DNA from 2 places in the Rahnella sp. 2050 genome. Region 2 is predicted to be linked to the other one. Evidence: riboswitches for the same ligand, from Rfam matches in the RefSeq annotation. Region 2 holds a riboswitch; the other holds the start of a gene.
The links. A riboswitch is a leader RNA that binds a small molecule or an ion and turns the genes downstream of it on or off. The one in region 2 is predicted to bind thiamine pyrophosphate.
Positions count from the first base shown of each region.

Region 1: linked by a shared signal. The riboswitch ahead of thiC (phosphomethylpyrimidine synthase ThiC) and the one ahead of thiB (thiamine ABC transporter substrate binding subunit) in region 2 are both predicted to bind thiamine pyrophosphate.

Region 1 covers NZ_JBEPKE010000015.1:5,591-13,085, forward strand. Annotated here, with positions in the region: gene nfi (deoxyribonuclease V) at 1-470, opposite strand, end outside; gene hemE (uroporphyrinogen decarboxylase) at 480-1,544, opposite strand; gene nudC (NAD(+) diphosphatase) at 1,616-2,392, opposite strand; gene ABIC79_RS25225 (Rsd/AlgQ family anti-sigma factor) at 2,492-3,007, shown strand; TPP riboswitch at 3,081-3,207, shown strand; gene thiC (phosphomethylpyrimidine synthase ThiC) at 3,330-5,294, shown strand; gene thiE (thiamine phosphate synthase) at 5,291-5,944, shown strand; gene ABIC79_RS25240 (HesA/MoeB/ThiF family protein) at 5,937-6,686, shown strand; gene thiS (sulfur carrier protein ThiS) at 6,683-6,883, shown strand; gene ABIC79_RS25250 (thiazole synthase) at 6,885-7,495, shown strand, end outside.
Region 2 covers NZ_JBEPKE010000002.1:385,831-393,325, reverse strand. Annotated here, with positions in the region: gene ABIC79_RS09005 (hypothetical protein) at 1-106, opposite strand, end outside; gene ABIC79_RS09000 (MFS transporter) at 334-1,497, opposite strand; gene sgrT (glucose uptake inhibitor SgrT) at 1,658-1,843, opposite strand; gene sgrR (HTH-type transcriptional regulator SgrR) at 1,946-3,607, shown strand; TPP riboswitch at 3,648-3,777, shown strand; gene thiB (thiamine ABC transporter substrate binding subunit) at 3,821-4,804, shown strand; gene thiP (thiamine/thiamine pyrophosphate ABC transporter permease ThiP) at 4,780-6,390, shown strand; gene thiQ (thiamine ABC transporter ATP-binding protein ThiQ) at 6,374-7,084, shown strand; gene ABIC79_RS08970 (DedA family protein) at 7,074-7,495, opposite strand, start outside.

The DNA of each region.
Region 1 (7,495 bases), on a different contig from region 2:
TCCCCTTCGTACAGCGCCTGGCGGCTGTGTAGTTCATCGCCTAATGGCAGGAACTGACCGCATAGACGGCTTTTCGCCACACCAATCGTCGGCACGTCGATCATCAGACCAAAGTGACTGGCAACGCCGAGACGGCGCGGATGCGCGATCCCCTGCCCGTCGACAAAAACCAAATCAGGCTGCAATGAGAGTTGCTGCCAGGCTTGCAGCAGTGCGGGAAGTTCGCGGAAGGAAAGGAAACCGGGAATGTACGGCATAACAGTGGGAATGCGGGCAATCTGATATTCCACCAGTTCCAGCGTTGGGTAGCGCAAAACAGCCACCGCCGCACGTGTCACCTCACCGCCCTGTTCGAAACCGACATCCACTCCCGCGATCAACGCGGGAGTGGTAAATCCTGGCGGATCCTGCAGTTCGATCTGATCTGCGAGGATCCGTTGTTCTTCACGTAAAGCACGGGTATCGATCATACCGGGATTTCACTCGTGATATTGCCGGGACAGGCTATGCACCGCTTCCACAAAGGCACCCGCATTTTCCGGCGGGACATCCTGATGAATGCCGTGGCCCAGATTGAACACATGACCATTGCCTTTGCCGAAACCGGCCAGAATGGTCTCCACTTCCTGTTCTATACGCACTGGCGAGGCATACAACATTGAAGGATCCATGTTGCCCTGAATCGCGACTTTGTCACCCACACGACGGCGTGCATCGGCAATATCGGTGGTCCAGTCCAGACCCAGCGCATCGCACCCCGTTGCGGCCATCGCTTCCAGCCACTGACCACCGCCTTTGGTAAACAGAGTCACCGGCACACGACGTCCTTCGTTTTCACGGATCAGACCATCAACAATTTTGTGCATATAGTTCAGGGAGAATTCGCGGTAATCGCGAGGAGTCAACACGCCGCCCCAGGTGTCAAAAATCATCACAGACTGGGCGCCAGCTTTGATCTGTGCATTAAGGTAAAGAATGACGCTGTCTGCCACTTTATCGAGTAACAGATGCATAGTCGCCGGATCGGCGTACATCATCTTTTTGATTTTGGTGAAGGCTTTACTGCTGCCCCCTTCTACCATATACGTCGCCAGCGTCCACGGGCTGCCGGAGAAACCGATAAGCGGCACTTCACCTTGCAGGTTTTTACGGATGGTACGCACGGCATTCATGACATACCCGAGTTCCATTTCAGGATCCGGAACCGGCAGTTTTTCGACATCGGCACGATTCGTCAGTGGTGAAGAAAAACGCGGGCCTTCACCGGCTTCAAAATAGAGCCCCAGCCCCATCGCATCAGGAATGGTCAGGATGTCAGAGAACAGGATCGCCGCATCCAGCGGATAGCGACGAAGCGGCTGCAAAGTCACTTCACAGGCCAGCTCGGCATTCTTGCACAGCGACATAAAATCACCGGCTTCAGCGCGGGTTGCTTTGTACTCCGGCAAATAACGACCAGCCTGACGCATCATCCAGACCGGTGTAATGTCCACTGGCTGACGTAACAAAGCACGCAGGTAACGGTCGTTTTTCAACTCATTCATTCTTGCTCTTTCCTTCAGTATTCGGGCCGCCCGACAATCATCTGACAGCATTCTATCACGTAAAATCGCCTCTACTCTTCGTGTTCGGCACGACAAAGGGCAACGGTGTCTTCAATCAGGCGGCGCGCAATCGTCCCGGGCGGTGGCAACTGCGGCAATGCATCAAAGCGATACCAATTCGCGTTAAGCAACTCTTTCGGGTCATGCTGTATGTCGCCACTGTCGTAATCCGCCATAAATGCCATCATCAGCGAATTGGGGAACGGCCAGGGCTGGGAACTGATGTAACGGACATTTTTCACCCGGATGTTACTTTCTTCCATCACTTCACGTGCCACAGTTTCTTCCAGCGTTTCTCCGACTTCCACGAAACCCGCCAGAACCGTGTGAATACCATTACGATGACGGACATGCTGCGCAAGCAAAATCTCATCTCCCTTACGGATAGCCACAATGATGCAGGGCGCAATCTGCGGATAATAGCGTTCGCGACAGTGCCCGCAGAGTGCAGCCCACTCGGTTTTGCTGACGTGCATTTCATGTCCGCAGTAACCGCAAAACTTGTGAGAACGGTAAAACTCTGACAACTGCACACCACGCCCGACCAACTGGAATAATCCGCGATCTTGATCCAGCAACTGACGGGCAGAAACCATATGGTTTGGCATCGTCTGACGAACCAGCCAGACAGGTTCGCCCTGCCATTCGCCGATCTGCCGCGCTGTTTTACCGGTCAGAGAAAATTGTGCGGCGCTGCCAAACGGCAGTTCACCCTCAGGCAGCCATAGCTTGCCTTCCTGGCTGATGATCCACCAACCGTTGTGTTGCTCAGTAATCTGTAATTCCATAATTGTTGTTGCATAACCTCGTCGGGACTGACAATCTGAGTAAGATATTTACATATTAGTAACTTTTGGTTACTTTTTTTGTCGCTCACGGAGTCAACCATGCTAAATCGTCTGGAAAGACTGACCCAACGCGTTGGTGGCAGTAATGAGTTAGTGGATCAATGGCTGCACGCACGCAAAGAACTGCTGGTTTCGTACTGCACTTTCGTCGGTCTGAAACCCAATAAAGAAAAACATACACCTTTGAATGAAAAGGCGCTGGACAGTTTTTGCCATCATCTGGTCGACTATCTTTCTGCCGGGCATTTTCATCTCTATCCACGCATCATTGAAGAAGTCGATGGCGCAGGCAGCCCGAAAAAAGTACAGGCGGCAAAAATCTACCCTGCTCTGGAGCTGAATACTGAAGCTATCATGGCTTTCCATGACAGTTACACAGAAACTGATATTGACGATGACAATGCTTTCGCCTTTCACTATGCATTATCGGATATCGGTGAGGCATTAGATGCCCGTTTTCAACTGGAAGATCAATTAATTATCATGGCTTTTGAGCCAGCCCCGGAGAGTGTGCCACCTTCGGAAAATGAACCTGATCTCGCCAGACCGGCTTAACACGTTGCCACAATAAAACCCTGCTCAGGGTTATGGTTTTACTTGTAGTTTAAAAAAACGCCTCCTATATTGAGGCTTCTTGTCGGAGTGCCTAGCGCATAATTTTCTGTTGAGAATTACGCCAGGCTGAGACCGTTAATTCGGGATCCGCGGAACCTGATCGGGTTAGTACCCGCGAAGGGAACAAGAGTAATGTTATGCGTTCAGCGCAATCAGGCATCTGCCTGCATAAGGCCGCCCGTGCTGCACCGCCCATTTTTACTCCTGCCGTAAACCTCCTGACAAGCAATTTTCCATCACGTTTTTTTGCGAGGAATTTGCTATGTCGAGTACCCAAAAACCCGTTATTTCTGAAAAGAAACCGTCAAATCGCCGTGAACAACGCGCGCAGGCACAATCGTTTATCGACAGCTTGCAGGGCGAAGCTTTCCCCAACTCCCGGCGTATTTATCTTGAAGCTGACCGCGAAGATATCCGCGTGCCGATGCGTGAAATCCAGCTCAGCCCGACGCTGGTCGGCGGCGGCAAAGACAATCCGCAGTTCGAAGAAAACGAAGCAATTCCTGTTTACGACACCGCCGGACCTTACGGTGATCCGGCGGCAGTTATCGACGTGCATACCGGTCTGGGAAAATTACGCGCCCGCTGGATAAACGAGCGTGCGGACACGCAGGAACTTTCACAGGTCAGTTCCGGTTTTACTCAGCAGCGGCTGGCGGATGACGGGCTGGACCACCTCCGCTTCGAACACCTGCCGCGCCCTCGCAAAGCCATTGCGGGTAAAAATGTCACGCAACTGCATTACGCCCGCAAAGGCATCATCACACCTGAGATGGAATTTATCGCCATTCGCGAAAATATGGGGCGTGAACGGATCCGCGGCGAGGTTCTGCGCCAGCAACATCCCGGCGAAAGCTTTGGCGCGCATCTGCCCGCCAGTATCACTGCAGAGTTTGTGCGACAGGAAGTGGCTGCCGGGCGCGCGATTATTCCCGCCAACATTAACCACCCTGAATCAGAGCCGATGATCATCGGGCGTAATTTCCTGGTGAAAGTGAACGCTAATATCGGCAACTCGGCGGTGACATCTTCCATCGAAGAAGAAGTGGAGAAACTGGTGTGGTCGACACGCTGGGGCGCGGACACCGTAATGGATCTCTCCACCGGACGTTATATACATGAAACCCGTGAATGGATCCTGCGTAACAGTCCGGTACCGATCGGCACCGTGCCGATTTATCAGGCCCTGGAAAAAGTGAACGGTGTGGCCGAAGATCTGAACTGGGAAATATTCCGCGATACATTGCTTGAACAGGCCGAGCAAGGCGTCGATTACTTCACCATTCACGCCGGAGTGTTGCTGCGTTATGTGCCGATGACCGCCAAACGCCTGACCGGGATCGTGTCGCGCGGCGGTTCGATCATGGCGAAATGGTGTCTGTCACATCATCGCGAAAGCTTCCTGTTTGAGCATTTCCGCGAGATCTGTGAAATCTGCGCCGCCTATGATGTCTCGCTTTCATTGGGCGACGGCCTGCGTCCGGGTTCGATTCAGGATGCCAATGACGAAGCGCAATTCGCCGAATTACGCACACTGGGCGAACTGACCAAAATTGCCTGGGAATACGATGTTCAGGTGATGATCGAAGGTCCGGGACATGTGCCGATGCAGATGATCCGCCGCAACATGACCGAAGAACTCGAGCATTGTCACGAAGCCCCGTTCTATACCCTTGGTCCGCTGACTACCGATATCGCGCCGGGTTACGATCACTTTACGTCCGGTATTGGCGCCGCGATGATTGGCTGGTTTGGCTGCGCCATGCTCTGTTATGTCACGCCGAAAGAGCATCTGGGCCTGCCGAACAAAGAAGACGTTAAGCAGGGTTTGATTACCTACAAAATCGCAGCACATGCTGCCGATTTAGCTAAAGGCCATCCCGGTGCCCAAATCCGCGATAACGCCATGTCAAAAGCGCGTTTCGAATTCCGCTGGGAAGATCAGTTTAATCTGGCTCTCGATCCGGCAACGGCACGCGCCTACCACGATGAAACGCTGCCGCAGGAATCCGGCAAAGTTGCACACTTCTGCTCGATGTGTGGCCCGAAATTCTGCTCGATGAAAATCACTCAGGAAGTTCGCGATTACGCCGCTGCGCTTGAAGCCAAAACCCAGCCAATAGAACTCGTTGAATCCGGTATGGCGCAGATGTCTGCCGAATTCCGTTCGCGCGGCGGTGAGCTTTATCACCCGGCCGATAACCTCAGTTCGGAGAGCAGCAAATGAATCCGTCCTCTCAATCCTTTCCTGCCGTTCCATTCCACCTCGGTTTATATCCGGTCGTTGATACCGTGGAATGGATTGCCCGTCTGCTGGACGCGGGCGTTAAAACACTGCAACTGCGTGTGAAAGATTTGCCTGATGAGCAAGCCGAGCCAGCAATTATTGATGCCATCGCGCTCGGTAAAAAATATCAGGCCCGGTTATTCATCAACGATTACTGGCGTCTGGCGGTCAAGCATCAGGCGTATGGGGTGCATTTGGGTCAGGAAGATCTGGATACTGCCGATCTTGAGGCTATCCGTCAGGCCGGCTTACGGCTGGGCGTTTCCACGCATGACGATGCTGAAATGGCACGCGCTGTCGCGGTGAATCCTTCGTACATCGCCCTCGGCCATATCTTCCCGACGCAGACCAAAGATATGCCTTCGGCGCCGCAAGGGCTGGCAGAACTCACCCGACATGTTAAGAAGCTCGATGGCAGCTTTCCGACGGTGGCCATTGGTGGGATCAGCATCGACCGCGCGGCGTCGGTTCTCGACTGCGGCGTCGGCAGTATAGCCGTCGTCAGTGCCATTACGCAGGCGGCGGACTGGCGTGCAGCGACGGCACAACTGCTGGCCTTATGCGCCAGCAAGGTGCCGCAAGATGCTTAACGATGCGGCTTTTATGCGCTACAGCCGCCAGTTGATGCTGGAGGAATTCGGTCCGCTGGCACAGGAAAAATTACAGGCGGCGAAAGTACTGATTGTCGGCCTTGGTGGCCTCGGCTCTCCCGCAGCCTTGTACCTGGCAGCAGCAGGCGTAGGTAAGCTGATTCTGGCCGATGACGATCAATTGCATATCACCAATCTTCAGCGGCAAATCCTCTACCGTACGGCAGATCTCGATCAGCCCAAAGCCGTTCTGGCAAAGCGTGAACTGCTGCGCCTGAATCCGCTTTGCGAAGCGGTGGCCATCACGGAACGTCTGTCGGGAGAAGCATTGACCCGTGCCGTATCGGACGCCGATATCGTTCTGGATTGCAGCGATAACATGGAAACCCGGCATGCAGTTAATAAAGTTTGTGTGGATGCCGGTAAAACCTTGATCAGCGGCAGCGCCGTCGGATTCAGCGGACAACTTCTGGTTATTGAAGCCCCTTACGCTCACGGTTGTTACGCCTGTTTATATCCGGATCAGGAAACCGTACAGCGCAACTGCCGTACATCCGGCGTGCTCGGCCCGGTGGTCGGTACCATCGGTACATTGCAGGCACTGGAAGCGCTGAAGATTCTGGCTGGTCTGCCTTCTGTACTGAGCGGCAAATTACGTCTGTTCGATGGAAAAACGCAAAACTGGCGTTCACTGCAACTCACGCGTTCATCTGCCTGTGCCATCTGCGGAGGCCACGAGTGAACATTCTGGTCAATGATGAACCACACCAATTCAGTCAACCGCTCACGTTACTAAACCTGCTCAATTTGCTGGCGTTAAACCCTGCAGGCAGCGCACTGGCGGTTAACCAGGTCATTATCCCCCGTGATAACTGGCCAGCTCATTTACTGGAAGACGGTGATGAGATCTTGCTCTTTCAGGCGATAGCCGGAGGCTGACATGTTAAAAATTGCTGATACCACATTCACGTCGCACCTTTTTACCGGAACAGGAAAATTCGCCAGTCCGGCGTTGATGCAACAGGCGCTTGAAGCATCTGGCTCTCAGCTGGTGACTATGGCGATGAAACGCATCGATCTGCGTCGCGGAGGTGATGATATTCTGTCTCCTCTGCAACAGCTCGGCATCCGTTTGCTGCCCAATACATCGGGCGCTAAAACAGCTGAAGAGGCAGTATTTGCCGCGCAACTGGCAAGAGAAGCACTGGGCACAAACTGGGTGAAACTTGAAATTCATCCCGACGTAAAATATCTGCTGCCCGATGCCGTTGAAACATTGAAAGCCGCAGAGATTCTGGTGAAACAGGGATTTGTTGTTTTGCCGTATTGCAGCGCAGATCCGGTGCTGTGTAAACGTCTGGAAGAAGCGGGCTGCGCCGCCGTCATGCCGCTGGGTGCGCCGATCGGTTCCAATCAGGGGCTGCAAACCCGTGATTTTCTGCAAATCATCATCGAGCAGGCTCGCATTCCGGTCGTTGTTGATGCTGGCATTGGTGCACCAAGCCAGGCCGCTGAAGCGCTGGAAATGGGGGCCGATGCCGTGCTGGTCAA
Region 2 (7,495 bases):
ATATATCGCCCAGCCACGTCAGGCATAACCCAATACAGCAGCCCTCAGATTTTTTCTCATCAATAAATGAATTATATGTTTTCCTGATAAGTACAACTGGAATCATATTTAATACCCTGCATTAGAATTTTAAGAAAGACGATATTATAGAAAATACTTTTCATTAGCCATACAGGTAAAGAGGATGCGAAGTACTTAAAACATTAATCTTTGCAGGATAAAAACAGATATTTCAAAATTATTAAGACGTTGCCGGAACAAGCAAAAAACGGAATATATTATTCAGTTGAATAGGTTAAAGAGCGAATAAATCGCTCATTAACCTTACGTCATTTAAACATCTTTGACTTTATACATCAGCCCGAGCGCCACCACCGCCAGCACAGTTGCTGCCCAGTAGACCGGATAATGGCCGAAGTTTTCCACGATAAAGCCCTGCAGCAACCCCGCGCAAATCACACCGGTGGAAATGCTGTTGGTGAATAGCGTAGTCGCTGAACCTGCCCTTCCCGGCATCAGATCCTGAAAATACAGCATGCCGATCCCCGCCACGATGCCGATGAAAATCGCATTGAACAGTTGCAGGATCATCAGCGCCGCCTTGAACTGAAACGCCACCAGTCCGGCATAGAAAATCACACCACTCGCCACGGCATACAGCATCAGCTTGCGTTTGCCGGTACGTTTCACCAGATACCCGGCCAGCAACATGGCAGGAATTTCCAGCCCGGCCGCCGTCCCCATCAGCAAGCCTGCCAGCCCTTCCGGCAGGCCCAAATCGCTGGTGATGTACAGCGGCATATCAATGACATACATGATATTGCAGGTCCACATCAGCAAAGAAGAAAAGAACAGCAGACGAACATCTTTGTTACGCCAGGCGCTGGCATGCACTACTTTTTCGTCCACTGGCAGTTCAAGGCGTGGTACTGAGGGCAGGAAAAACAGGATCATCAGTATGCTGCCGACAAACACCGCTGCCGCACTCAGGTACATTGGCGTAAAGCCGTAGTTCAACGCCACCATGAACGACAGCGGCGGGCCAAGCACCCAGGCCAGCGAGAGCATCGCACGCATCATCGAGCTGAACATCACCACTTCACTGGCGGAGCGATCCGCATGTTCCCGCGCCAGTGCAAAGAGCTGGGGCATCGACGCGTTACCTATCGCTGCCAGCAACACACCGACAGTGATCAGCACCAGATAATCGCGGCTGAAGGCAAAGACCAGACTGTTGCCGATCGCCATCAGGCAGCAGAACATCAGCAATTTCCGCCGGTCGCCTTTGTTATCGGAACGGTTAGCCAGCAGAAAGCTGATCGCGATCCCCGCGATGGCGTTAACGGTATAAAAGAAGCCGACCCACAGCGGACGGACCTTCACTTCGTTGGTCAGAAACAGACTCAGCGTCGGCGCCTGTAATGCACCCGCCACGCCGCACAGCAAGGAGACCACCAGAAAGGTGACATAAATACGATTAAAACGAGGTTTTGACATGACGTCGTCCCTGAGAAATGAATGCAGATAAAGCAAGACAGACAGTGTAGCGAAGTTTCAGTCGGTTCTGGAAAATGAGCATAAAAAAACCAGTGAGTTTCCTCACTGGCTGGTGACAATACACCATTACTCAGAAAATCGAATTTAGTCAGACCTGAAGTCACAGTCGCCGGCGGTATTGCTCGTCGTCCATCGTTTCCATATCCCACTGCGTGAGACGGGACAGAATATCCAGACGGTACTGCACCGGAACCCAGGACAGCCAGTCTGCATGATTTTTAGAGGCGTTTTTTTTGATGGCTTCAAAATAACGCTGATAGAAACGGGCGTTCAGACTGCGTTTCATGATGATCTCCGGTTGTTCACAACAGGCTTTCGTTGAGAAACAGTATCGGCGTAATATGAGGAAAGATAAATTGATGAAGATCGGCCACGGAGTTCCTCTTTTATGTCCTCATCCCGTTTGCAACAACAGTTCATCCGCTTATGGCAAAGCTGTCACGGTGAAGAAACTGAAACGACATTACAGGCACTGTCAGAAGTCCTGAACTGTTCACGCAGACACATGCGCTCGTTGCTCAGCACCATGCAGGGACAGGGCTGGCTGACGTGGGATGCAGAGGCCGGACGCGGCAAACGATCCACGCTGAAATTTCTTTATACCGGGCTGGCACTCCAGCAACAGCGCGCTGAAGAGCTGCTGGAACAGGACAGCATTGATCAGCTGGTACAACTGGTCGGCGACAAAACCCTGGTGCGCCAGATGCTGCTGTCCCAGCTCGGTCGCAGTTTCCGTCAGGGCAAACATATTCTGCGCGTACTGTATTATCGCCCGCTGATGAATCTGCTGCCCGGCACCATGTTGCGCCGTTCAGAAACCCACATTGCCAGACAAATCTTTAGCGGCCTGACACGCATAAATGAGGAAAATGGGGAAGCGGAAGGCGATTTAGCCCATCACTGGCAGGAAGTTTCGCCGCTGCACTGGCGGTTTTATCTGCGCCCCGCCATTCATTTTCATCATGGTCGCGAACTCGAGATGGCAGATATTATCGCCACGTTTATTCGCCTGAAAACGCATCCGCTGTTCAGCAACCTGAAATCAGTCACGACGCCCACGGCGAATGTCATAGATATCCACCTGAATGAACCCGACCGCTGGCTGCCGTGGTTGTTTGGCAATATCCACGCGATGATCCTGCCGCAGGAATGGCAGTCACTGCCTGATTTTGCCCGCCATCCGGTCGGCACCGGCCCTTACGCCGTGGTGCGTAATCTGAAAACACAGCTGCGCATCCGCGCCTTTGACGATTATTTTGGCTTCCGGGCACTGATCGACGAGGTGAATATCTGGGTATTACCGGAACTGAGTGAAGAGCTGGTGCATTCCGGCGTACAGCTTCAGGCCGATGAATCAGGCAAAAGCGAGCTGGAAAGTCGCCTTGAAGAAGGCTGCTATTTCCTGTTATTTGACCAGCGTTCGCCGGTCGGACAATCTGAAGAAACACGCCAGTGGTTGTGCGATTTACTCAATCCCATCGCCTTACTGAATAATGCCGAACCGATTTACCAGCGCTACTGGTCTCCGGCGTATGGCCTGCTGCCGCGATGGCATCACAAAGCGCCCCGGCCACGTCCGCCCAAACCGCAAAACCTGACGCAGGTAACGCTGACATTTTACGGCGAGCATTCCGAACATCAGGCGATCTGCAACGCCCTGCGCCCGTTGCTGGCGGAAGAAGGTATCGAACTGATTATTCAGATAGTGGATTACGCAGTCTGGCACCGCGGCGATGCCAAAAGTGATCTGTGGCTCGGCAGTGCCAACTTCACCCTGCCGCTGGAGTTTTCACTGTTCGCGCATTTCTACGAATTGCCGCTGGCAAAGCATTGCTTTAGCGAAGAGATGAACGACGATGCCGCCCTGTGGCACGCCGGGAATTTATCGATGGCGAAATGGAGCCAGAAACAGACGGTCAGCCATCAGATCCATCCCCTGTTCCATCACTGGCTGGTGCTACAGGGGCAACGCAGTATGCGCGGTGTGCGTATGAACACCCTCGGCTGGTTCGACTTTAAATCCGCCTGGTTTGCCCCACCGGACAGTTAATCGGACTATCGCATCGCGCCGTTAATCTCTAGAATGACATCCGTTCTCAACGGGGTGCCCGACTTGTTAAAGCTGCGATGTAAACGCCGTGAGCAAGTTTGGCTGAGATTTGAAACCCGTCGAACCTGATCCGGTTAATCCCGGCGGAGGGATTTGAGACTGCGCGATGCTTACTCAAAATCCTTTGCCCTTTCATTTTTTTGGAGCGCAAAGTTGAAAAAATTACTGTCCTGCCTGCTGTTACTTTCTGCACCTGCATTTGCGTCAAAACCTGTTTTGACGGTTTATACCTACGATTCTTTCTCTGCTGACTGGGGCCCCGGTCCCGCCATTAAAAAAGCCTTTGAAGCCCAATGCGGCTGCGAACTGAAATACGTGGCGCTGGAAGATGGCGTGTCTTTGCTCAACCGTCTGCGGATGGAAGGTAAAAACAGCAAAGCCGACATCGTGCTGGGGCTGGATAACAACCTGTTGCAGGCCGCTGAACAAACCGGTTTATTCGCCAAAGCACCGAAAACCAACGCCAGACTGACGGTGCCAGGCGGCTGGAATGACAGCACTTTCGTGCCTTACGATTACGGTTATTTCGCCTTCGTCTACGACAAAAATAAACTGAAGAATCCGCCAAAAAGCCTCGATGAGCTGATCAACAGCGACCAGAAATGGAAAGTGATTTATGAAGATCCACGCACCAGTACACCGGGTCTGGGCCTGATGCTGTGGATGCAAAAAGTCTACGGCGATAAAGCGCCGCAAGCGTGGGAAAAACTGGCGAAGAAAACTGTCACCGTCACTAAAGGCTGGAGCGAGGCTTACGGTTTATTCCTCAAAGGTGAAAGCGACCTGGTGCTGAGCTACACCACCTCTCCGGCATACCATATTGTCGAAGAGAAGAAAGATAACTACGCCGCAGCCGATTTTACCGAAGGGCATTACATGCAGGTCGAAGTGGCGGGCCAGCTGGCAAACAGCAAGCAACCGAAACTTGCTGAACAGTTCATGAAGTTCGTCACCACGGAAGATTTCCAGAAAGTGATCCCGACCGGCAACTGGATGTATCCGGTGGTGAATACCCCGCTGCCTGACGCTTTTAAACAACTGACGATTCCGGCCAAATCTCTGCAATACAGCGCACAGGATGTCGCTACTCATCGTTCACAATGGATCCAGGCATGGCAGAACGCCGTCAGCCATTGATCCCTCGCTGGCTGTTGCCGGGCGTCATCGCGTCACTGGCTATGTTGCTGGTGGCAGTACTGGCCTTAGGCTCTCTGTGGCGTCATGCGCCACAGATAAGCGGCGCATCGCTCTGGCACGATCCTTATCTCTGGCATGTGATCTGCTTTACTTTCTGGCAGGCGCTGCTTTCAGCGCTTTGCTCGGTGCTGCCCGCAATTTTGCTGGCACGCACCTTGTTCCGCCGCCGTTTCCCCGGCCGTCAGCTGTTATTACGTTTATGTGCGATGACGCTGGTCTTGCCGGTTTTGGTGGCGGTGTTTGGCATTCTCAGTGTCTACGGAAGACAGGGCTGGCTGGCGCAAATTTGCGGCTGGCTGGGCATGGATTACCGTTTCTCGCCGTATGGTTTACAGGGCATTTTGCTGGCGCACGTCTTTTTCAATCTGCCGCTGGCAGCGCGGCTCTTAGTGCAGGCACTGGAAAATATCGCCGTTGAGCAGCGCCAGCTCGCCGCACAACTCGGCATGAATATCTGGCAGCAATTCCGCTTTGTGGAATGGCCTGCCATTCGCCGGCAGATATTCCCCGCCGCCGCCTTAATCTTTATGCTGTGTTTCGCCAGCTTCGCCACGGTGCTTTCACTGGGTGGCGGTCCGCAGGCAACGACCATTGAACTCGCCATTTATCAGGCGCTAAGTTACGACTACGATTTAAGCCGCGCCGCCACGCTGGCCCTGATCCAGCTGTTTTGTTGCCTGGCGCTGGTGTTGCTCAGTCAGAAACTCAGTCAGGCGTTGCCGGTGGGCCAAACGCATTCTCAGCGCTGGCGTAATCCTGATGATTCCTGGCTGCGGCGCATCGCCGATGCCGTACTGATTGGCCTGGCGTTGTTGCTGATCCTGCCGCCGTTACTCGCCGTCATTACCGATGGCATAAACCGGGCAGCGGTCGGTGTTTTGCAACAACCCGCGCTCTGGCAGGCATTATGGACATCCGTGCGTATCGCGCTCGGCAGCGGATTATTGTGTGTGCTGCTGACCATGATGCTGCTGTGGAGCAGCCGCGAACTGCGGTTACGCAAGAGAAATAGCTGGGCGCAGGCGATGGATCTGAGCGGCATGCTGATCCTCGCGATGCCGGGTATTGTGCTGGCGACCGGTTTCTTCCTGTTGCTCGGCGATACCACCGGTTTACCACAATCGCCGTGGCCGCTGGTGATCCTCACGAATGCGCTGATGGCCGTACCTTATGCATTAAAAGTGCTGGATAACCCGATGCGCGACGTGGCAGAACGCTACACGCTGCTGTGTCTTTCGCTGGATATGCATGGCTGGCAGCGGCTGCGCCGGGTTGAACTCAGCGCACTGAAACGCCCGATTGCACAGGCACTGGCTTTCGCCTGTGTACTTTCGCTGGGGGATTTCGGTGTGATTGCCTTGTTCGGCAACGAGAATTTCCGCACCCTGCCGTTTTATCTGTATCAGCAGATTGGTTCCTACCGCAGCCAGGACGGCGCGGTGACGGCGCTGTTATTACTGCTGCTATGCTTCCTGTTATTCACCCTGATTGAGAAACTGCCGGGCCGCCATGCTGACGCTGAATAAACTGACGTATTTGTACGAACATCTGCCGATGCGCTTCGATTTACAGATCGACGCCGGTGAACGTGTGGCAATCCTCGGCCCGAGCGGCGCCGGGAAAAGTACCCTGCTGAGTCTGGTCGCCGGTTTTCTGGCACCGGTCAGCGGGCAGATCCTGCTCAACGGCGCAGATCACAGCGTGACGCCACCGGCAAAACGTCCGGTGTCGATGTTGTTTCAGGAAAATAATCTGTTCTCGCATCTGACGGTGCGTCAGAACATGGGGCTGGGATTGCATCCGGGGCTGAAACTTACCGCGCAGCAGAAGCAGGAACTGGAAGAAATTGCCCGACAGGTCGGGCTGACTGAATGTCTGGACCGGCTGCCATCGCAACTTTCCGGTGGCCAGCGTCAGCGTGTCGCGCTCGCCCGTTGCCTGCTGCGCAGTCAGCCGGTTTTATTGCTCGATGAGCCCTTTTCAGCACTCGATCCGGCACTGCGCAGTGAGATGCTGACGTTGCTGGATAAGGTATGTGAGCAACGCCATCTCACGCTGCTGATGGTGTCGCACAATCTGGATGATGCGGCACGGATCGCGCCGCGCACGTTGCTGATCGTCGATGGCCGGATTTTTTACGACGGGCCGACGCAGGCACTGACCGACGGCAGTGCGCCGCAGGCCAGCGTGTTGGGGATAATGCCGGGGATCAGCGGGTGATCACTTGCCACAGCAAATGACCATAAACCGGCATCATCGGCTGTTCGCTTAACATCACCAGACTCACTGCGGTTGCGACCAGACTTAGCACACAGACGATGCGCAGACGCGCTAAGGGCAACCATTTTGTCATCGCATCAGGTGAAGCTTTGCCCGAACGGAACCAGCGCCACAGCAACCAGGCACTCAGCCAGATCAGCACCACGGCGGCAAACAGCATCCATTTGAAGACCGAGCTGTTGTGACTGGCCGGAATATCAATGGCCACGCCCGCCAGAATGCCCGGCAGGAAATACACCGGTGGCCAGGTGATGCAGCCAATAATATTCGGCGGTGCAAATTTGTAAGGCGGAAGGTTCAGCATACCGGCAACCATCGGCACCAGCGGGCGTGTTGGTCCGATGAAACGCC